Regions from separate parts of the Streptomyces sp. WMMC500 genome, predicted to be linked through region 2. Evidence: riboswitches for the same ligand, from Rfam matches in the RefSeq annotation. Region 2 holds a riboswitch; the other holds the start of a gene.
What was found. Region 2 has a riboswitch for cobalamin ahead of O7599_RS12095 (ribonucleoside-diphosphate reductase subunit alpha). Riboswitches for the same ligand answer to the same signal wherever they lie in the genome.
Positions count from the first base shown of each region.

Region 1: linked by a shared signal. The riboswitch ahead of metE (5-methyltetrahydropteroyltriglutamate--homocysteine S-methyltransferase) and the one ahead of O7599_RS12095 (ribonucleoside-diphosphate reductase subunit alpha) in region 2 are both predicted to bind cobalamin.

Region 1 covers NZ_CP114905.1:4,425,882-4,437,020, reverse strand. Annotated here, with positions in the region: gene sigJ (RNA polymerase sigma factor SigJ) at 1-466, shown strand, start outside; partial or broken gene O7599_RS19000 (ATP-binding SpoIIE family protein phosphatase) at 642-2,330, opposite strand; gene O7599_RS18995 (hypothetical protein) at 4,270-4,476, opposite strand; gene metE (5-methyltetrahydropteroyltriglutamate--homocysteine S-methyltransferase) at 4,727-7,045, opposite strand; cobalamin riboswitch at 7,266-7,424, opposite strand; gene O7599_RS18985 (ATP-binding cassette domain-containing protein) at 7,559-8,560, shown strand; gene O7599_RS18980 (ABC transporter permease) at 8,557-9,345, shown strand; gene O7599_RS18975 (MerR family transcriptional regulator) at 9,355-10,128, shown strand; gene O7599_RS18970 (ferric reductase-like transmembrane domain-containing protein) at 10,187-11,139, shown strand, end outside.
Region 2 covers NZ_CP114905.1:2,933,276-2,944,414, forward strand. Annotated here, with positions in the region: gene O7599_RS12065 (sugar ABC transporter permease) at 1-674, opposite strand, end outside; gene O7599_RS12070 (extracellular solute-binding protein) at 765-2,051, opposite strand; gene O7599_RS12075 (GntR family transcriptional regulator) at 2,369-3,175, shown strand; gene O7599_RS12080 (carbon starvation CstA family protein) at 3,402-5,645, shown strand; gene O7599_RS12085 (YbdD/YjiX family protein) at 5,642-5,845, shown strand; gene O7599_RS12090 (GNAT family N-acetyltransferase) at 5,940-6,458, shown strand; cobalamin riboswitch at 6,517-6,665, shown strand; gene O7599_RS12095 (ribonucleoside-diphosphate reductase subunit alpha) at 6,827-9,259, shown strand; gene O7599_RS12100 (ribonucleotide-diphosphate reductase subunit beta) at 9,250-10,275, shown strand; gene O7599_RS12105 (D-Ala-D-Ala carboxypeptidase family metallohydrolase) at 10,409-11,139, opposite strand, start outside.

The sequences.
Region 1 (11,139 bases), 1.5 Mb from region 2:
CGTGCTCGGCAGCACCCCGGCCGCCGCCCGCAAGCACGCCTCCCGGGCCCGCGCCCGGGTACGGGCGGAGGGGCGGGAGCCGACGGCCTCGCGGGCGGAGACCGAGCGTGTGCTCAAGGCGTTCAAGGCCGCGGCCGAGGCCGGTGACATGGCCGCGCTGATCGAGTTGCTGCACCCGGACGCCGTGTACGTCAGCGACGGCGGCGGCAAGGCGCTCGCCGCCCGCCGGGAGGTGCGGGGCGCGGAGACGATCGCGCTGCTCACCGTCCGGTCGATTCTGAAGAAGCGCCCCGGCCCCGCGGAGCTCGTCGAGGCCAACGGCCGGCCCGCGCTCGCGACGTACCGCGACGGGGTGCTGCTCTGGCTGGACACGGTGGAGGTCGCCGACGACGGCCGCCTCCTCGAAATCCGGCGGCTCGCCAACCCCGACAAGCTCGCCCCCTTCGCCGGCCCCGCTCACCCCTGACCCCCTGCCCCGCCTGCCCCTTCCACCCCGACTCCCGGCGGATCCCGGCTGCCTGTCGCTCGAACGCTGCATGCTGCGCAACCGCGACGACCGCCTCGGCGACACCGGCCCGGGCCCGCGCCGGCGGGCGATGAGATCGCCGGGACGGGCAGGCGGTGGCCGACGGCCGGGCCGGTCAGTCGCCGGGTGTCTCCGGGGTGGTCTGTTCGGCCCAGATGACCTTGCCGTCCTGTGTGTAGCGGGTTCCCCAGCGTGCGGTGAGCTGGGCGACCAGGAAGAGTCCCCGTCCGCCCTCGTCCGTGGTGGAGGCGTAGCGCAGATGCGGTGAGGTGAGGCTGTGGTCGTAGACCTCGCAGGTGAGCGTGCGGTCGCGCAGCAGCCTTACTCTGATGGGTCCGACGCCGTGACGCATGGCGTTGGTGATCAGTTCGCTGAGGATCAGCTCGGTGGTCTCCTGGAGGTTCTCCAGTTCCCATTCCGCGAGGAGTGCGGAGACGGCGGCGCGTACGCGGTGGACGGCCGCGGGGTGGGACTCGATGTCCCACTGGGCGACATGTCTGCTCCCCAGCGGGCGTGTCCGGGCGACGAGCAGGGCGATGTCGTCTCTCTGGACGGGCGGGAGGAGGGCGTCGACCACGGCGTCGCAGGTCTCCTCGGGGGTCTGGCCGGAGCCTGCGAGGGTCTGACGGAGCAGTTCGAGTCCGGTGTCGATGTCCTGGTCGCGGCGTTCGATGAGGCCGTCGGTGAACAGGACGAGTCTGCTGTCCTCGGGCAGGAGCAGTTCGACGGATTCGAAGGGCAGTCCGCCGATGCCGAGGGGGAGGCCCGTGGGTACGTCCAGGAACTCGACGGTGCCGTCGGGGTGCGCGAGGGCGGGTGCCGGGTGGCCGGCTCTGGCGATGGCGCAGCGGCGGGTCACGGAGTCGTAGACGGCGTACAGGCAGGTGGCGCCGGTGATGGTGGTCGCGTCGCCGGCGGCGACGGCTTCCCGGTCGGTGAGGGTGGCCAGTTCGTCGAGGTGGCCGAGGAGTTCGTGGGGTGGTGGATCGAGGGAGGAGAAGCTGGTGACGGCGGTGCGCAGCCGTCCCATGGTGGCGGCGGCGTGCAGTCCGTGTCCGACGACGTCGCCGATCACCAGGGCGACGCGGGCGCCGGACAGGGGGATCACGTCGAACCAGTCGCCGCCGACGCCTTCCTGCGCGGGGAGGTAGCGGTAGGCGACGTCGACGGCGTTCTGTTCCGGCAGGGTGCGGGGCAGCAGGCTGCGCTGAAGGGCCACGGCCATGCCGTGCTCGCGGGTGTAGCGGCGTGCGTTGTCGAGCGACACGGCGGCGTGGGCGGCCAGTTCGGCCGCGAGGAAGAGATCGTCCTGCTCGAAGGGCTCGGGTTTCTCCGAGCGCCAGAAGTTGACGACGCCCAGCAGCACACCGCGGGCGCGCAGCGGCGCCGTGACGAGCGAGTGGACCCCGTAGTCCAGGATGCGTGCGGCCCGTGCGTGATCCACCTCCCGCCACCCCAGGGAGTCACGCAGCCGGGGCACCAGGATCGCCTGCCCCGTCTCGATGCTGCGGGCGGCGGTCGAGGACGGCGCGTAGGTGATCAGGGTGCCGATGGGGAAGAAGGGGGCGTCGTCACGGATGCCGCTGACCGCCGTGCGGTGTATCCGCCGGCCGCTGTCGCCGGCGCCGCCACCGCCGTTCATCCCCGGTTCGTCACCGCGCACCACGGCCTCGGGGAGGTCGACGGTGGCGTAGTCGGCGAAGCCCGGAATCGCGGCCTGGGCCAGCTCCTCGGCCGTATGGGTCACATCGAGGGTGGTGCCGATCCTGTTGGTCGCGTCGTAGAGGAACTCCAGCCGTCGCCGGACCAGCTCGACCCTCTGCGACGCCTCGCCGATCATCTCCATCACCTCGTCGGTGCGGACCGGTTCCTGTCCGACCACCGCGTCGACCGCGAGCCGCGCGGACGCCGCGCCGACAGAGCCGGAGAGCTGGGCTTCCGCGTGATGGATCAGCTCCGGGGGCGCTTCGGCCTCCGGTGAGCCGGGTCTTGTCCCCGGGTAGGCGCGCACCGCCCGCTCGGCGCCCTCCCGCCCGAGGAAGCGCTCCAGCATCGTCTGCAGGGCGCCGACCGTGGCACGGGCCAGCCAGCGCCGTTCTCTGGCGGGCTCCGCGAGGATGTCGACGAACTGGACCGCCTGCGCCCGCTCGGTGACATTCGGCCGGCCGGCGAGGGAGACGGCGACGTACCCGCCGACGTTCACCAGCGCGGTCCAGAACATCGCATGGCTGATCGGGTCCATGCCCGTCAGGCCGAACAACTGCTGCGGCCGGAGCAGCTCGATGCCGAGCGGGCCCTCACGCAGGAACGATTCGGGCAGCAGCCCGGCCTCGGCGAAGCTCGGCAGCAGCAGGGTGTACGCCCACATGACGAACCCCGCGACGAGACCCACCAGCACACCCCAGCGGGTGCCGTCCCTCCAGAACAGGCCGCCGAGGATCGCGGGTGCGAGCTGTGCCACGGCCGCGAACGACACCAGTCCGAACGACGTCAACGCCCGACCCTCGCCCGCGAGCCGGAAGTACGCGTAGCCGAGCAGCAGAATCAGCACGATGGCCGTTCGGCGGATGCTCAGTACCAGGCGGGTGAGGTCGTCTCGACGGGCCAGCCGGGACCTGCCGCCCAGCAGCAGCGGCATCACGAGTGAGTTGGACACCATGGTGCTGAGTGCGATGGTCTCGACGGCGATCATGGCGGTGCCGGCGCTGAGGCCGCCGATGAAGACGAACAGCGCGAGTGCCTGCTGGCCTTCGGCCATCGGGAGGGCCAGCACATAGGTGTCGGCGTCGGTGGTGTCTCCGAACCGCAGCAGGCCGGCAGCCGCGAGCGGAAGCACGAAGAAGGTGTTCGCGAGCAGGTACAGCGGGAACAGCCACATCGCGCGTTTGAGGTGCTTCTCGTCCGTGTTCTCGACGAAGGTGACCTGCCACTGCCGCGGGAGCAGCACGATCGACAGCATGGACAGCACCGTGATCCAGACCCACGCGCCGTAGCTGGTGTGCCCTTGCAGCGTGAACAGTTGGGTGAAGTCCGCATACTCCGCCTGGGAGAACAGGTCGCCGAACCCCCCGAACATCCAGAAGGTCACGACGATCCCGACCGTGAGGAGCGCCGCGAGCTTGACCACGGACTCGAACGCGACGGCGGCGACGAGACCCTCGTGGCGTTCCGCGGTGTCCAGGTGGCGGGTGCCGAAGAGGATGGTGAACGCGGCGAGCAGCAGCGCCGCGTACAGCCCGGTGTCCTGAAGAAGCGGAACCTGGCCCAGCTCCGAGGGAGCGGTGATCTCGGGGTACCGGCGGATCATCTCGAAGGTGTTGGAGACCGCTTTGAGCTGGAGCGAGATGTAGGGAACAACCCCGACCACGGCGATGATCGTGACCAGACCGCCCAGCATCGCGCTCTTGCCGTAGCGGGCGGAGACGAAGTCGGCCAGCGACGTGACCCGGTGCCGGCGGCTGATGCGGATGATCCTGTGCAGTACGGGCCAGCCGAGCGCGAGCATGATCACCGGCCCCAGATAGAGCCCCAGGAAGCCGACACCGGTCGTGGCGGCCCCGCCCACGTTGCCGTAGAGCGCCCATGCGGTCTCGTACACCGCGAGGGACAGGGCGTAGACCGTGCCGTTGTTGATCAGGCTCCGGCCGGCGTCCGCCCTCCGGTCGGCGTAGAAGGCCACGGCGAAGAGCAGACCGAGGTACACCACCGCAACGGCGACGATGACCTCGGCCCGGAGCACGGCACTACTTCGATCTGGCGCCGACGACGGCGACCAGGCCGATCACGATCACCCAGACGAGGTGCAGGTACGCCCAGAGAACCGGGACACCGAGGACGCGTTCCATTGTGTCGAACTGCGCCAGCAACGGTGGCACGATCAGTACGAACCCCAACACCCCCACGGCCACCAGGCGCCCGGCCAGCCGCCCGTCGTCTCGTGGCTCCGTCACGGCTGCCTCCACAACCCCATGTCACGCCTCGCCACGCACCCGGGTGTGTCCAGGCCGCATCACGGCCGCCGGCACCGCGATGCCCGCAGAGACGCCGCCCCAAGACGCTATCGGCAGCCCGTTACGTGATCGAAGACCAACACACCCACTCCTGCCCCCACCCGCCGGCCGGCCCAGGGGACCCGGGTCCCGCCGGCGGGTGAGGAGGGGTCCGCACCCGCCGGCGAGGAGCCGGACGTGTGACGTCACGTCACCCGGGCAGCTCCGCACGCACCTCCCGCGCCGCCGCCACCAGGCTCTCCAGCGACGCCCGCGTCTCCGGCCAGCCGCGCGTCTTCAGCCCGCAGTCCGGGTTCACCCACAGCCGCTCCGGCGGGATCGCCCGCAGCCCGGTGCGCAGCAGCGCCACCGTCTCCGCCGCGCTCGGCACCCGCGGCGAGTGGATGTCGTACACGCCCGGACCCGCCTCCCGCGGATAGCCGTGCCCGGCCAGTTCGTACGCCACCTGCATGTGCGAGCGCGCCGCCTCCAGGCTGATGACGTCCGCGTCGAGGTCGTCGATGGCCGCCACGATGTCGCCGAACTCCGCGTAGCACATGTGCGTGTGGATCTGCGTGTCCGCGCGCGCGACGCCCGTCGTCAGCCGGAACGCCTCCGTCGCCCACGCCAGGTACGCCGGCCGGTCCGCGGCGCGCAGCGGCAGCGTCTCGCGCAGCGCCGGTTCGTCGACCTGGATGACCGCCGTGCCCGCCGCCTCCAGGTCGGCCACCTCGTCGCGCAGGGCGAGCGCCACCTGCCGCGCCGTCTCGGCGCGCGGCTGGTCGTCGCGGACGAACGACCACGCCAGCATCGTGACCGGGCCCGTGAGCATGCCCTTGACCGGGCGGTCCGTCAGCGACTGCGCGTACGTCGTCCAGCGCACCGTCATCGCCTCGGGACGCGAGATGTCGCCGGCCAGGATCGGCGGGCGGACGTAGCGGGTGCCGTACGACTGGACCCAGCCGTGCCGCGTGGCGAGGTAGCCGGTCAACTGCTCGGCGAAGTACTGCACCATGTCGTTGCGTTCGGGCTCGCCGTGCACGAGCACGTCGAGTCCTGCCTGCTCCTGGTACGTCACCACCTCGCGGATCTCCGCGGCGATCCGCTGCTCGTAGCCGTCCGCGCCGATGCGCCCGGCGCGCAGGTCGGCGCGGGCGGCGCGCAGTTCCGCGGTCTGCGGGAAGGAGCCGATGGTCGTCGTCGGCAGCGCCGGCAGCTTCAGCCGGGCCCGCTGGGCGGCGGCGCGCTCGGCGTACGGCGCGGGGCGGCGGGCGTCGGCCGCGGTGGCGGCGGCGGTGCGGGCCCGTACGGCGGGGTCGCGGGTGATCGGGGAGCCGGCGCGGGCGGCCAGGACGGCGCGGTTGGCGGTGAGTTCGGCGGCGATGGCGTCGGTGCCGTGGGCCAGGCCCTTCGCGAGCGTGACGACCTCGGCGCTCTTCTGCCGGGCGAACGCCAGCCAGCGCAGCAGTTGCGGATCGATGTCCCGCTCCGCGGTGGCGTCGAGCGGCACGTGCAGCAGGGAGCAGGACGCGGCGACGTCGACCCGGTCGGCGAGCCCGAGGAGGGTGCCGAGGGCGGCCAGGGCCCGTTCCAGGTCGCCGGCCCACACGTTGCGGCCGTCCACGACGCCGGCGACGAGCCGCTTGCCGGGCAGCCCGCCGACGGCGGCCAGCGCGTCGAGGTTCGCGGCGGCGGCGCCGGTGAAGTCCAGCGCCAGGCCCTCGACGGGCGCCTTGGCGAGCACCGGCAGCGCGTCGCCGAGGCGGTCGAAGTACGAGGCGACGAGCAGCTTGGGGCGGTCGGCGCGGGCGCCGAGTTCGCGGTAGGCGCGCTCGGCGGCGGCGAGTTCCGCGGGGGTACGGTCCTGCACGAGCGCCGGCTCGTCGAGCTGCACCCAGGCGGCGCCGGCCGCGCGCAGGTCGGCCAGCACCTCCGCGTACACCGGCAGCAGCCGGTCCAGCAGCGTCAGCGGCTCGAAGCCGGCGGGCGCGCCGGGCGCCGGCTTGGCGAGCAGCAGGTACGTCACGGGGCCGACCAGCACGGGCCGGGCGTCGCCCAGCCCGAGCGCCAGGGCCTCGGTCAGCTCGGCCGTCTGCTTGCCGGAGTCGGCGGTGAAGACGGTGTCCGGGCCCAGCTCGGGGACGAGGTAGTGGTAGTTGGTGTCGAACCACTTCGTCATCTCCAGCGGCGGCGCGTCCTGCGTGCCGCGGGCCATCGCGAAGTAGCCGTCGAGGGGGTCGGCCGTGACCGCGTCGCGGTGGCGGGCGGGAATCGCGCCCACCATGACGCTGGTGTCGAGCACGTGGTCGTAGTACGAGAAGTCGCCGGTCGGCACCTCCTGGACGCCGGCGTCTGCCAGCTCCCGCCAGTTGGCGCGGCGCAGTTCTGCGGCCGTGGCCCGGAGTTCGCCGGCGGTGACCCGGCCCTTCCAGTAGCCCTCGATCGCCTTCTTCAGCTCCCGGTGGTGGCCCTGCCGGGGGTAGCCGTACACGGTGGCCCGTGCCGCCGCGGCTGCGGACTTCGCTGTCACGGAGATCTCCTTCGCGAGATGAATCCCTGAGATCCCGGCGACGGGAGGAGGGGGAAGAGGCGCGAAGGGGGCGGCGCGGCGCGCACCCGCGGTGCCGCGGCGGATCCCCGCCGGGTCGCGGTGCCTGTCCGTATGCCTGCCCTGTACGTCACGTGCGCCGACCCGCCCTCGAGGTCACCGGGATGTCCGCGCACGGAACGCCCGCGCGCGGGCAGCGGGCAGGTCTTCGGACTTGCGGGCGCGTCCGTACGCGACACATCGCACGTACGGGCACCTACTGGCCGTCGCTTCCCGGACCCGCCGGGTCCAGTGCGTATGACGGCGGTCGTTCCCGCTCACCGCTGCGGGGCAGTCCCGGATTCCCACCGGGTTCCCTCTTGCGACGCCACCGCCTGGCGGACGGGGCGAACCGGCTGCACGGCCAGTGTAGAGGGCGGGGCCGACACCGTCGCCGGTGCCGGAGTCCGCGGCGGGCTTGACCCCGACGCAGGGTCAACCTTCGAGCATGGCGGCATGACCACGAGAACCCCCGCTGTGACCCCGGCTGTCAGCCTCGCCATCGAGGCCGCCGGGCTGCGCAGGGCGTACGGCGACCGCGAGGTCGTCGCCGGCGTCGACCTCGCCGTGCCCGCCGGCACCGTCTACGCCCTGCTCGGCCCCAACGGCGCCGGCAAGACGACCACCGTCCGCATCCTGACCACCCTCCTCGCCGCCGACGCCGGCACGGCGCGGATCGCCGGCCACGACGTACGCCGCGAGCCCGCCCGGGTGCGCGCGGCGATCGGCGTCACCGGCCAGTTCTCCGCCGTGGACGGGCTGCTCACCGGCCGCGAGAACCTGCGCCTCATGGCCGACCTCGGCCACCTCGAAGGCGCCCGCGCCGCCGCCGTCACCGCGCGGCTGCTCACCCGCTTCGGCCTCGCCGACGCCGCCGACCGGCGCGCCGCCACGTACTCCGGCGGCATGAGGCGGCGCCTCGACCTGGCGATGACGCTGGTGTCCTCGCCCCGGCTGATCTTCCTCGACGAGCCGACCACCGGGCTCGACCCGCGCAGCCGCCGCGAGCTGTGGGACGTCGTACGCGACCTGGTCGCCGACGGGACCACCGTCTTCCTCACCACCCAGTACCTGGAGGAGGCGGACCGGCTCGCCGACCGCATCGGCGTGCTCGACGGCGGCCGTCTCGTCGCCGAGGGCACCGCCGCCGAGCTGAAGCGCCGCGTCACCGGCGGCCACGTCGAACTGCACGCCGCCGACGCGGCGCGGGCGGCGGAGCTGGCGCGGCGGCTGCCGGGCGCGGTGGCGGACCCGGCGGCGCCGGCCGTCACCGTGCCGTACGACGGCAGCCTCGGCGCGCTGCGGCAACTGCTGGCCGGGCTCGACGACGACGGGTCGGTCACCGGGCTCGCGGTGCGTTCACCCGGCCTGGACGACGTGTTCCTGGCCCTGACCGGCCACGCCGCCGATGTCCCCGCCGATGTCCCGGCCGATCTCCCCGCGGGGGTACGGGCATGACCGCCGCGTCGTACGCCGTGCGCGACTCCGCGACCATGTTGCGCCGCAACCTGCGGCACATGGCCCGCTACCCCTCGATGACGATCATGCTCGTCGGCCAGCCGCTGCTGTTCCTGCTGCTGTTCACGTACGTCTTCGGCGGCACGATGGGCGCGAACCTCCCCGGCGACCTCCACGGCGGCTACCTCACGTACATCACCCCCGGGATCCTTACGATGACCGTCGCGAGCGTGTCCATCGGCACCGCCGTGCTCGTCGCCAACGACATGACCGACGGCATCGTCGACCGGTTCCGCACCATGCCCATCGCCCCGTCCTCCGTCCTCGCCGGCCACGTGCTCGCCGCGATGATCCAGACCGCGCTGGCGCTGCTCGCGGTGGGCGCGGCGGCGTTCGCGCTCGGGCTGCGGCCGGGCGGCGCGTCGGCGGCGGACTGGGCCGCGCTGACCGGGCTGCTGGTGCTGCTGTCGTACGCGCTGACCTGGTTCACGGTGGCACTCGGCCTGGCGAGCCCCGACCCGGAGACGGCGAGCAACCTGCCGATGGTCTTCGTGCTGCTGCCGTTCGTGGGCAGCGGGTTCGTCCCCGTCGAGTCGATGCCCGCGGGGCTGCGGTGGTTCGCGGCGCACCAGCCGTTCACCCCGGTCATGGACCTGATCCGGGGCCTGCTCGGCGGCGCGCCGGACGGCGCGGACGCCGCCTGGGCGGTCGGCTGGTGCGCGGTCATCGGCACCGCCGGCTTCCTCTGGTCGCGCCGCCTCTACCGGACCCGCGGGGCCACCTAGGATGCCCCGATGCTGACCATCGGCGAACTGGCCGCGTACGCCGGGGTGACGGTGCGCGCGGTGCGGCACTACCACGCCAAGGGCCTGCTCCCCGAGCCGGACCGGGACCACTCCGGCTACCGCCGCTACGACGCCGCCGCCGTGGTCGGGCTGATCCGCATCCGCACCCTCGCCGAGGCCGGCGTCCCGCTGGCGCGGGTCGCGGAGCTGCTGCGAGCCGACGAGGCGGAGTTCGCGGCGGCGGTCGCGGACATCGACCGGCGGCTGCGGGCCGAGATCCGCGAACGCCGGGAGCACCGCCGCCGCATCGCCCGGCTCACGGCGGGCGACAGCCTGGCGCTGCCGGCGGAGGTCGTGGCGTTCCTCGACCGGCTGCGGGAACTCGGCGTCGACGAGCGGATCGTCGCGGTCGAGCGCGAGGGCTGGATCCCGCTGGCCGCGCACGCCCCCGACCGCGTACCGGAGTGGCTGGCCCGTAAGCGCGCCCAACTCGCCGACCCCCAGATCCTCGACTTCTACCGCACCCTCGGCCGGGCCCTCGACTGGCCGCCCGACGACCCGCGCCTGACCGCCCTGGCCGACGACCTGGCCGCGTACCTCGCCCGCCTCACGGCGGAACGGGGCCGGGACTACGTCGCGGACGTCGACCTCGCGGCGCCGCTCGCGGAGCTGATGGACAAGCTGGCGTTCGAGGCGGCGCCGCCGGCGCGGCGGCTCATCGAGCTGCTGCGGGAACGGGGTTGGACCGGGTGGACGCGGCTGGAGCCCGTGGATCCGTGTTGATCTCCCGGGGGTGATGGGTACACCTCACACGGGGTCGACGGGACTCAGGAGGCTGAAGATGGCAGTGACACGTCGATCCGGGCTGCCCGGAAAGACCCGCGAGGGCGGGGAAGGGGGCGGCGGGGAGTCCGCCGGGAAGCGCGGCGGCGGGCGGTTCGACTGGGCGGGGCTGGGGGCCGACGTCCGTGCCGCCGGGCCGGACGCGGGCATCGCGCTCGTCGTCACCGGCGCGATATTCGTCTGGCTCTACGTCCGCATCGACAACGGCTCGTCGGCGACCCTCCAGGTCATGCCGATGCTCGCCGACGCCGACAAGTACTGGATGTACTGGCTCTGCCAGGCGTTCGGCTGGTCCGGCCTGCTGTGGGCGTGGATCACCATCGTCTTCAGCCTCCTGCGCACCGGCCCGCGCCCGCGGGTGCGCTGGCTGCCGCCCGCCGGGCTGGAGAAGCTGCACCGCACGACGAGCCTGACGACGATCGCGCTGATGTTCATGCACGCGGTGATGTTCTTCCTGGAGGAGGTCCGCGGCAACGAGGGCGGGGCGACCTGGCCAGGGCGGCTGTGGGACGCCTTCCTCAAGGTCTTCGTACCCGGCGGCTACACCACCGGCACCGGCCGCATCGCCATCCTCGTCGGCCTGCTGGCGTTCTACCTCGCGATCCCGCTGGGCCTGGCCTACTACCTGCGCCAGCGGACCGGTTCGCGCATGTGGCGCGCGCTGCACCGCTTCATCATCGTCGTCTACGTCCTCAGCGTCTGGCACACGCTGCTGTACGGCACGAACGTCTGGTACGACGGCACGTTCCGCACCCTGGTCTGGGCCCTGCAGATGCCCATCGCCGCCATGCTCCTCCTCCGCCTCCTGGCCCCGGCCCGCCCCAGCGAACGCCTCCGCCTCCGCGGCCCCGGCCGCTCCCGCCCCCTGCCGCTCACCGCCCGCGTCGGGGGCCGCCTCGCGGTGGTGGCGACGGTCGCCGGCCTGGCGGCGGTCGTCGCGACGGGCGTGGA
Region 2 (11,139 bases):
GCGGCCTCGTACAGCTCCTTGGCGATCGTCGTCGTGGCGGCGTAGAGGTTGATCGCCACGAACGGGATCGACGTCCAGACGAGCATCACCGTGATCACGAAGAAGGTGGAGAACTGGCTGCTGGTCCAGGAGTAGTCGGCCATGGAGTGCCAGCCGAGCTTGTCCAGGATCCAGTTGACGACGCCGTAGCGCTCGGCGAACAGCCACTGGTAGACGGTGGTGGCCGCGATGATGGGCATCGCCCAGGCGAGCACGAGCGCCATCAGCAGGGTGAGCCGCATCTTGCGGCCGAGCCGGGCGAGCAGCAGCCCGACCAGGGTGCCCAGCACCATGATGAGCGTCACGTTGATGGAGGTGAAGACCACCGTCCGGAGCGTGACGCGCCAGAAGTCCTCGCCGCCGAGGACGTCGGTGTAGTTGTCGAAGCCGTTCCAGACCGTGAGGTGCTGGATCAGCTCCTTCATGCCGAGCTGCTGGAACGACAGGATGCCGTTCTTCACCAGCGGATAGCCCAGCAGCACCGCGGTGATCGCCAGCGCGGGCAGCAGCAGCAGGTACGGGAGGGTGCCGGACGTTCCCTGGGACTTGCGGTGGCGTCCCGGCGGTGGGGGTTGTGGCGTACGGGTGCGGCCTTTGACCTTCTCGGCGGCCGGCCTCGGTATCTGCACAGTCATGATGCGGCGATCTCTTCGGGACGAGGTGGTTTCGGACCCGCGGGTGCGGGCGGGGCCGGGGCTCACCCGGTCCCGCCCGCCCGGTGACACTTACTCCTGCGCCAGGCGCTCGTTCAGATCGCTCTCGACCGACGCGGCCGCTTCCTCGTGGGAGTCACCGTTGAGGAAGGCGGTCATGTAGGACTTGATGGGGTTGGGGGTGTTCTCCACCGCGCCCCACTCCGGGATGAGCGGCGTGGTGCCGCCGACGGCGGCGGCGGGCGCCGCGGCCTCGGCCGCCTCGTTGCCCTCCAGCTTCGACAGCAGCGATTCCTTGTTGGGGATCACGCCGTTGGCGGCCGCGAGGGCGCCCTCGTGCTTGTCGGAGAGCACGATCTTCAGGAACTCCTGGGCGAGTTCCTGCTTGTCGCTGCCCGCGGCGACGGCCAGGTTGGAGCCGCCGAGGAAGACGCTCTCGGGGGTGTCGGCGGTCTCACCGGGGATGGTGAAGTAGCCGATCTCCTTCTCGAAGTTCTTGTCCTTGCTGGCCTCGATCGCGATGCCGGACTCCCAGCCCATGCCGATGATCGCGCCGGTCTCGCCCTTGCCGAAGACCTCGCCCTGCTGCGGGGTGGCCTCGTCCTTGTCCTTGGGCGCGGTGGAGTAGTCGGCGTACTGCTTGTAGATCTCCATGGCCTGGCCGACCTTGGGGTCGGCGAGGTTGGAGACCCACTTGTCGCCGTCCTGCTTCACCAGCTCGGCGTCCTGGCCGATGAGCAGGCCGTCGAAGAAGTACCAGTTCTGGCCGGGCATGTAGATCGGCTCGGCGTCGGTGTTCTTCTCGATCTTGTCGAACGCGGCGAAGAGGTCGTCACGGGTCTTGGGGATCTCCGTGACGCCGGCTTCCTTGAAGATCGACTTGTTGTACATCACGACGCGGTTGGCGAAGAACCACGGCACGGCGTACTGCGCGCCCTCGTAGACCGACGACTCGTTGAGGGACTCGGTCCACTCGGTGCCGATCTCGTCCTTCAGCTCGGTCAGGTCGGCCAGACCGCCGGTCGCCGCGTAGGCGGGCGTCTGGGTGTTGCCGACCTCGATCACGTCGGGCGGGCTCTCCTCGGACAGCGCGGTGGTCAGCTTCTGCTGAATGCCGTTCCACTGCTGCACCTTGTATTCGAGCTTCGCGCCCGTCTTCTTCTCGAATTCGGCCTGGACGTCCTTCAGCCAGTCGTCCGGTGTGGAGCCGTCCATGGCCCAGAAGGTGAGCGTCTCGCCCTTGAACGACCCGGGGCCACCGCCCTTGTCGCCGTCTCCGCCATCATCGTCAGAACCGCAGGCGGCGAGGCTTGCCACCAGGCCAGCCGCCGCCAGCACCGCTACCGCCGTGCGCTTCACGTCACCCTCCTCAACATGCCGGCCCACGCCCCCCTGCCGTCTTTCGCCAGCGATTCGCCACCGAAAAGTCCTTGCTCCCGGACCCTGCCCGTGGAGTGGACTTGTGGTCTTTAATGGTTTAGACCAGGTTGACGGTCTTGGTCTGGACCAATCGTGGAACGAAGCCTGGCCTAGACCAATGAGGGTGTCAAGGGTGTGCGGCCTGCTGGTTCGGCTTCCGTTACCGGACCGACATGTGAGCTATCCCGTCGCCCCGCGCGTGCACCGACGGGTGACGAGCCGTGCCAGGATGTGAGCCGCTACCAGACGGAGGAGTCATGAGGACGAACGCCGGACCGGCCGAGGGAACGTCGGCTGCGACGGTACCGGCAGCCGACGAGCCGGGACGCGCCGGGGGGAGCACCGGGCGGACCACCCGCGTGCCCAAGTACTACCGGCTCAAGCGGCACTTGCTGGAGATGACCGAGACCCTGCCCCCCGGCACCCCGGTGCCGCCGGAGCGCACGCTCGCCTCCGAGTTCGACACGTCCCGTACGACCGTGCGCCAAGCACTGCAGGAGCTGGTCGTGGAGGGGCGGCTGGAGCGGATCCAGGGCAAGGGCACGTTCGTGGCCAAGCCCAAGGTCTCGCAGGCCCTCCAACTGACCTCATACACCGAGGACATGCGCGCCCAGGGCCTCGAACCCACCTCGCAGCTCCTGGACATCGGCTACGTCACCGCCGGCGACCAGCTCGCCGAGCGGCTCGACATCACCCCCGGCGGGCGCGTGCTGCGGATCGAGCGGCTGCGCCTGGCCAACGGCGAGCCGATGGCCATCGAGACCACCCACCTGTCGGCGAAGCGCTTCCCCGCGCTGCGCCGCAGCCTCGTCAAGCACTCCTCCCTCTACACCGCGCTCGCCGAGGTCTACGACGTCCACCTCGCCGAGGCCGAGGAGACCATCGAGACGTCGCTCGCCACCCCCCGCGAGGCGGGCCTGCTGGGCACGGACACCGGCCTGCCGATGCTGATGCTCTCGCGCCACTCCCTCGACACGCACGGCGAGCCGGTGGAGTGGGTCCGCTCGGTCTACCGCGGCGACCGCTACAAGTTCGTCGCCCGCCTGCGCCGCCCCGTGGGCTGAGCCGGCACCCCGGCGGCGGGCCCGGCGCAGTCGCCCGGCCCGCCGCCGCGCGGCCCCGGTGCGGGCCGCGCCCCCGGGCCCGTACGGGCCCGGCAGCCGCCGCAGCGCCCCTGCCGGGGACTTTCGTGATCGGATAGCGACGGCACACCCTAGTGACGGCGGCCTGCCCCTGCTCTACATTTCGAGCGCATTGCAAGAGATTGAGAGCTCAGGGGACGGAGCCGCCATGACTGTGCAAGCACCCCCGGACGCGCCGCGAAAGCCGCGTCCGGAACCGAAGAGCGTGATCCTCTGGACCGCCGTCGCCCTGGTGGGCGCGCTCGGCTGGACCGTGCTGGCGCTCTCCCGGGGCGAGGAGGTCTCCGCGGCCTGGATGGTCGCCGCGGCCCTCGGCTCGTACGCCATCGGCTACCGCTTCTACTCGAAGTTCATCGCCTACCGCGTGCTCAAGGCCGACAAGACCCGGGCCACCCCCGCCGAACGGCTCGACAACGGCATCGACTTCCAGCCGACCGACCGGCGGGTGCTCTTCGGCCACCACTTCGCCGCGATCTCCGGCGCCGGCCCGCTGGTCGGCCCGGTGCTGGCGGCGCAGATGGGCTACCTGCCGGGCACGATCTGGATCGTCGCGGGCGTGATCTTCGCGGGCGCGGTCCAGGACATGGTGGTGCTGTTCTTCTCCACCCGCCGCAACGGCCGTTCGCTCGGCCAGATGGCGCGCGAGGAGATCGGCCCGGTGGGCGGTGCCGCCGCGCTGATCGCCGTCTTCGCGATCATGATCATCCTGCTGGCGGTGCTGGCACTGGTCGTCGTCAACGCACTGGCGGAGTCGCCCTGGGGCACCTTCTCCATCGGCATGACGATCCCGATCGCCCTGTTCATGGGCTTCTACCTGCGGGTGTTCCGGCCGGGCCGGGTCGCCGAGGTGTCGCTGATCGGGGTTGCGCTGCTGATGCTCGCGCTGGTCGCGGGGCGCTGGGTGGCCGAGTCCTCGCTTGCGGACACGTTCACGCTGAGCAAGGAGTCGCTGGTCATCTGGATGGTGATCTACGCCTTCATCGCCTCGGTGCTGCCGGTGTGGATGCTGCTCGCGCCGCGCGACTACCTGTCGACGTTCATGAAACTCGGCACCATCGCGATGCTGTTCATCGGCGTGATCGTGGCCGCGCCGACACTGAAGATGGAGGGCGTCACCGACTTCGCCGGCGAGGGCACGGGGCCGGTCTTCGCCGGCTCGCTGTTCCCGTTCGTCTTCATCACCATCGCCTGCGGCGCCCTGTCCGGCTTCCACTCCCTCATCTCGTCCGGCACCACGCCGAAGATGGTGCAGAAGGAGACGCAGGTACGGATGATCGGCTACGGCTCCATGCTGATGGAGTCGTCGGTCGCCATCGTGGCGATGATCGCCGCCTGCGTGCTGGACCCCGGGCTGTACTTCGCGATGAACTCGGCGCCCACGGTGATCGGCGACACCGCGCAGTCGGCGTCGCAGGCGATCCAGGGCTTCGGGTACGAGATCACGCCCGCGGCCCTGCAGGCGGCGGCCGACTCCGTCGAGGAGTCGACGCTGCTGTCCCGTACCGGCGGCGCGCCGACGTTCGCCCTGGGCGTCTCGGAGATCTTCTCCAACGTGACCGGGGACAGCCTCAAGGCGTTCTGGTACCACTTCGCGATCATGTTTGAGGCGCTGTTCATCCTGACCGCGCTGGACGCGGGCACCCGGGTGGGCCGCTTCATGCTGCAGGACACCCTCGGCAACATCTACAAGCCGCTCAAGCGCGTGAGCTGGTGGCCGGGGCTCATCGCCACCAGCGCGGTGGTCGTGGGCCTGTGGGGCTACTTCCTGTGGGTCGGCGTGAACGACCCCCTCGGCGGCATCAACCAGCTCTTCCCGCTCTTCGGCATCACCAACCAGTTGCTCGGCGCGGTGGCGCTGACGATCTGTACCACCCTGCTGATCAAGTCGGGGCGGCTGAAGTGGGCCTGGGTGACGGGCATCCCGCTGCTCTGGGTCGCGGTGGTCACGCTCACGGCGAGCTGGCAGAAGGTGTTCTCCGAAGACCCTCGCGTGGGCTTCTTCGAGCAGGGCTCCGTCTACCGGGAGGCCAGGGACCAAGGCGAGGTGCTGCCACCCGCGACCAACATGGACGAAATGGACACCGTGGTGACGAACACGACGGTCGACGGGGTGCTGTCCGCGGTCTTCGCGCTGCTGGTGGTCGTCGTGATCCTGGACGCGGCCCGGGTGTGCGTGAAGTCGCTGCGCAACCCGGAGTCGGTGGTCAGCAACGAGGAGCCGTACCACGAGTCGTCGTACATCGCTCCGGCGCAACTGATCGCGACCAAGGAGGAGAAGGAGGAGCTGGCCGCGGCCGGGCTGGGCAGCGGCGGCGGCTTCAGGCCGGGCACCGGACCGGGCGGCGACGGTGCCGGTGGTGGCGGCGGTTCGCGGGACGGAGGTGGCTCGTGACGGCGACGGCGGCGCTGGCGGCGGCGGGGCGCAAGGTCTGGTGGTACGTCCGCGAGGTGATCGGCGACACGGCGTACGAGCGCTACGTGGAGCATCTGCGCGGCCACGATCCGGAGGCTCGGGTGCCCAGCCGGCGCGAGTTCGAGCGGATGCGCACCGACGCGGGCGACGACCCGCGCAAGGGCTTCCGCTGCTGCTGAGCACGGCGCGGCGGATGCCGCAGGCGTACGGGCCGCCGTCCCCGGATTCCGGGGGCGGCGGCCCGTTGTCGGTGGGGCAGGGCAGACTCGGAGCATGGACTTCACGGTGCGGCCGGTGCGGCCGGAGGAGTACGAGCGGGCGGGCGAGCTGGTCGCAGGGGCGTATCTGGCGGACGGGCTGCTGACGTTCGGCGAGGACGACGGGTATGTGCACGAGCTGCGCGACGTGCGCCGCCGGGCCACGGCCGAGCGCGCGGAGGTGCTGGTCGCGGTCGACGGCGACGGCCGGGCGGAGGGCGGGCGGCTGCTGGGCAGTGTGACATTCGTGACCGCGGGGTCGCCGTTCGCGGAGCTGAGCGGAGCCGGAGAGGGCGAGTTCCGGATGCTGGCGGTGGCCCGGGAGGCGCGCGGCCGGGGCGTGGGCGAGGCGCTCGTCCGGGCCTGTCTGGACCGCGCCCGGGAGCTGGGCGCGCGCCGGATGGTGCTGTCCAGCACCCCGGACATGGCCCCGGCCCACCGGCTGTACGGGCGGCTGGGGTTCGTCCGCACCCCCGAGCGTGACTGGTACCCGCTGCCCGATCTGCCGCTCTGGGCCTTCGTCGCGGACCTCTGACGCCCGGCCGACACGCGGCACAACATATAGGGGTGCTTCCCAGACGAGCCACTAGATGTATGCTCGTCCTAGCTGCCGACGCAGGGGAATCCGGTGGAAGTCCGGAGCTGTCCCGCAACGGTAAGCGATGTACGGCCATGCCTGCCACGCGCCGGCGGGGCCCGTGCGTCGTGAGCCCGAGAACCTCCGGCAGCCATCGATGACGTCCGGGTCTCGTGGATTGGGCTCACGGACGCAAGCGGGTCCGCCTCCGGCGGTGTTCGGACGGGGGGACCGCCCACGCGCGCCCCGCGCGCCGTGGGTTGCCCGCGTGCGCCCGTACCGCAGCCTCTCCCGCGCGGCCCCGCCGAGCGAGGGAGAGCAGCATCTTGACGATCGCACCACCGGCCGCGCTTACGGAGCCCGCCTCAGTCACCCCCCGTGCCGACGACGGCCCGGCCGCCGCGCTCACCCGCACGCTCGCCGAGCTGACCGCCGACCTGCCCGCCACCGACCCCGCCCGGGTCGCCGCCGGCGCCCTGCGCGGCCGGCACCCGGGCTCCGGCGCGGCCGAGTTGCGGGAGCTGGCCACCGAGGCCGCGGCGGCGCTGATCGCCGAGGAGCCGGAGTACTCGCGGCTGGCCGCGCGGCTGCTGACCCGCGCCGTCGCCGAGGAGGCCGCCGCCCAGGGCGCCACCGGCTTCTCCGCCGCGATCGCCGTGGGCCACCGCGAGGGCATCGTCGCCGACGCCACCGCCGCCTTCGTCCGGCGGCACGCCGCCCGTCTCGACGCCCTGGTGGACGAGGCCGTCGCCGAGGGCCGCGACGACCTCTTCGGCTACTTCGGCCTGCGCACGGTCTACACCCGCTACCTGCTGCGCCACCCCACCGAGCGCGCCGTCATCGAGACCGCCCAGCACTTCTTCCTGCGCGTCGCCTGCGGTCTCGCCGCGGACGAGTCCGACGCCGCGCTGGCCGAAGTCGCCGAGCTGTACGGGCTGATGAGCCGCCTCGGCTACCTGCCCTCCTCCCCCACGCTCTTCAACTCCGGCACCCGCCACCCGCAGATGTCGTCCTGCTACCTGCTGGACTCCCCCCTCGACGAGCTGGACTCGATCTACGAGCGCTACCACCAGGTCGCCCGGCTGTCCAAGCACTCCGGCGGCATCGGTATCCCCTTCACCCGGGTCCGCTCCCGCGGCTCGCTGATCCGCGGCACCAACGGCCACTCGAACGGCATCGTCCCGTTCCTGCGCACCCTGGACGCCTCCGTCGCCGCCGTGAACCAGGGCGGCAAGCGCAAGGGCGCCGCGTGCGTCTACCTGGAGCCCTGGCACGCCGACGTCGAGGAGTTCCTGGAGCTGCGCGACAACACCGGCGAGGAGGCCCGCCGCACCCACAACCTCAACCTCGCGCACTGGATCCCGGACGAGTTCATGCGCCGCGTCGAGGCCGACGGCACCTGGTCGCTGTTCTCCCCCGCCGAGGTGCCCGAGCTGGCCGACCTGTACGGCGCGGAGTTCGACGCCGCGTACGCCCGCGCGGAGGCCGAGGGGCGGTACGTCAAGCAGGTCCCCGCCCGGCAGTTGTACGGCCGGATGATGCGTACCCTCGCGCAGACCGGCAACGGCTGGATGACGTTCAAGGACGCCGCCAACCGCACCGCCAACCAGACCGCGGAGCCCGGCGCCGTCGTGCACTCCTCGAACCTGTGCACCGAGATCCTGGAGGTCTCGGACGACGGCGAGACCGCGGTGTGCAACCTCGGCTCGGTCAACCTCGCCGCGCACCTGGGCGCCCCCCTCGACGAAACCACCGGCTGGGAGGAGGCGATGGACTGGGAGAAGCTGGACGCCACGGTCCGTACCGCCGTGACGTTCCTCGACCGCGTCGTGGACATCAACTTCTACCCGACCGACCAGGCCGCCGCGTCCAACTCCCGCTGGCGGCCCGTGGGCCTGGGCGTGATGGGCCTGCAGGACGTCTTCTTCCGGCTGCGGCTGCCGTTCGACTCACCGCAGGCGCGGGCGCTGTCCACCCGGATCGCCGAGCGCATCATGCTCGCCGCGTACGCCGCCTCCGCCGACCTCGCCGAGCGGCACGGCGCGCACCCGGCCTGGTCCCGCACCCGCGCCGCCCGCGGCGTCCTGCACCCCGACCACTATCCCGACGCCGACGTGACCTGGCCGGAGCGCTGGACCGCGCTGCGCGCCCGGATCGCCGCGACCGGCCTGCGCAACTCGCTGCTGCTGGCCATCGCGCCGACCGCGACGATCGCCTCCATCGCCGGCGTCTACGAGTGCATCGAGCCGCAGGTCTCCAACCTCTTCAAGCGCGAGACGCTGAGCGGCGAGTTCCTCCAGGTCAACTCCTACCTCGTGGCCGAGCTGAAGGCGCTGGGGGTGTGGGACGCGCAGACCCGCGAGGCGCTGCGCGAGCACGACGGGTCCGTACAGGAGCTGACGTGGATCCCCGCGGAGGTCCGGGCACGCTACCGCACGGCGTGGGAGCTGCCGCAGCGCGCGCTGATCGACATGGCCGCGGCCCGTACGCCCTACCTGGACCAGGCCCAGTCGCTCAACCTCTTCATGGCCGCGCCGACCATCGGCAAGCTCAGCTCGATGTACGCCTACGCCTGGAAGTCCGGGCTGAAGACGACGTACTACCTGCGCTCGCGCCCGGCGACCCGGATCGCCCGCTCGGCCCGCGCCGCCGCCCCCGCGCACCCCGCCCCCGCCCCCCTGCCCGTCCAGCAGCCGCACGCCGACGACGCCGTCGCCTGCTCCCTGGAGAACCCCGAGACCTGCGAGGCATGCCAGTGACCACCGCCACCGACGCCAGGAACCTGCTCGACCCCGGCTTCGAGCTGACCCTGCGCCCCATGCGCTACCCGGAGTTCTACGAGCGCTACCGGGACGCCATCAAGAACACCTGGACCGTCGAGGAGGTCGACCTCCACTCCGACGTCGCCGACCTCGCCAAGCTCTCGCCGGGCGAACAGCACCTCATCGGCCGGCTCGTGGCGTTCTTCGCCACCGGCGACTCGATCGTGGCGAACAACCTGGTGCTCACGCTCTACAAGCACATCAACTCGCCCGAGGCCCGCCTCTACCTCTCCCGCCAGCTCTTCGAGGAGGCCGTGCACGTCCAGTTCTATCTGACGCTGCTCGACACCTACCTCCCCGATCCGGACGAGCGGGCCGCGGCGTTCGCCGCGGTGGAGAACATCCCGTCGATCCGCGAGAAGGCGCAGTTCTGCTTCCGCTGGATGGACTCGGTGGAGAACATCGAGCGGCTGGAGACCAGGGAGGACCGCCGCCGCTTCCTGCTCAACCTCATCTGCTTCGCCGCCTGCATCGAGGGCCTGTTCTTCTACGGCGCGTTCGCGTACGTCTACTGGCTGCGCTCCCGCGGCCTGCTGCACGGCCTCGCGACGGGCACGAACTGGGTGTTCCGCGACGAGAGCATGCACATGAACTTCGCGTTCTCCGTGGTCGACACGGTCCGCGCGGAGGAGCCCGACCTCTTCGACGAGGAGCTGGGGCAACAGGTGCGCGACATGCTCGACGAGGCGGTGCGGGCGGAGCTGCAGTTCGCGCGCGACCTGTGCGGCGACGGCCTGCCGGGGATGAACACCGACTCGATGCGCGCGTATCTGGAGTGCGTGGCCGACCAGCGGCTCGTCCGGCTGGGCTTCGCGCCGGTGTACGGGTCGCAGAACCCGTTCGCGTTCATGGAGCTGCAGGACGTGCAGGAGCTGACGAACTTCTTCGAGCGCCGCCCGTCCGCGTACCAGGTGGCGGTGGAGGGCTCGGTCGGGTTCGACGACGAGTTCTGAGGCGCGCAGCGCCGGCCGGGCCCGCCGTGGGGGGCGGGTCCGGCCGGCGACTGCCGGCCGCCGCGGCGCCGTTGCCGCGGTGCCTGCGTGCTGCGGTACTGCCGTGCTGCGGTGCTGCTGCGGTCTCCCGCGGTCAGATGCCGCAGGAGGGGGCGGACCAGGAGCGGGACGACCGGCCGTCCACGTGCGTGTGGTCGTTGTGGCCCGGGTAGCCGGGACCGAAGATCCCGCCGAAGCCGTGGGTACGCGCCTGCTGGGCCAGCCGGCAGAACGACGGGGAGCCGACGAGGTCGGCCGCCGTGCCGTACAGATGCTGGCTGTTGGAGGCGCCGCCGACCGCGTTGTTGCACGAGACGGAGCGGAAGCCGCTGGTGATGTTGATGGGGACGTCGCCCAGGGCGTGCCGCATCGCCTCCAGCTTCCACATGGTGCGCTTGGCGTTCTCCTTGGCCGTCGCCGCGGAGACCGCACCACCGCTCCAGGTGGAGTTGCACTTGTTCAGCTCGGCGTAGGTGAAGTGCACCGGGGTGCAGTCGGCGTCCTGCAGGCTGTAGATCTTGTTGAACGTGTTGGTGCCCGCGACGCCGTCCGAGCTGAGCCCGTACGCGCTCTGGAACTTCGCGACGGCGGCCTTGGTGCGCGGCCCGAAGTTGCCGTCGATGGCGAGGATCTCGCCGGACGTCACGTGCCCCGCCACCCGGATCTGCAACTGGGTGACGTCGGCGCCGGTCATGCCCTGCGAGAGCGTGCGGTTCCAGGTGTAGCACGAGTCCGCCTGCGCCGAGCCGGCGGTCGCGACCGTGCCGACGACGCCCGCCGCCGCGATCATGGCGATGCTGAGGATGAGTCTGACCGTACGTCTGA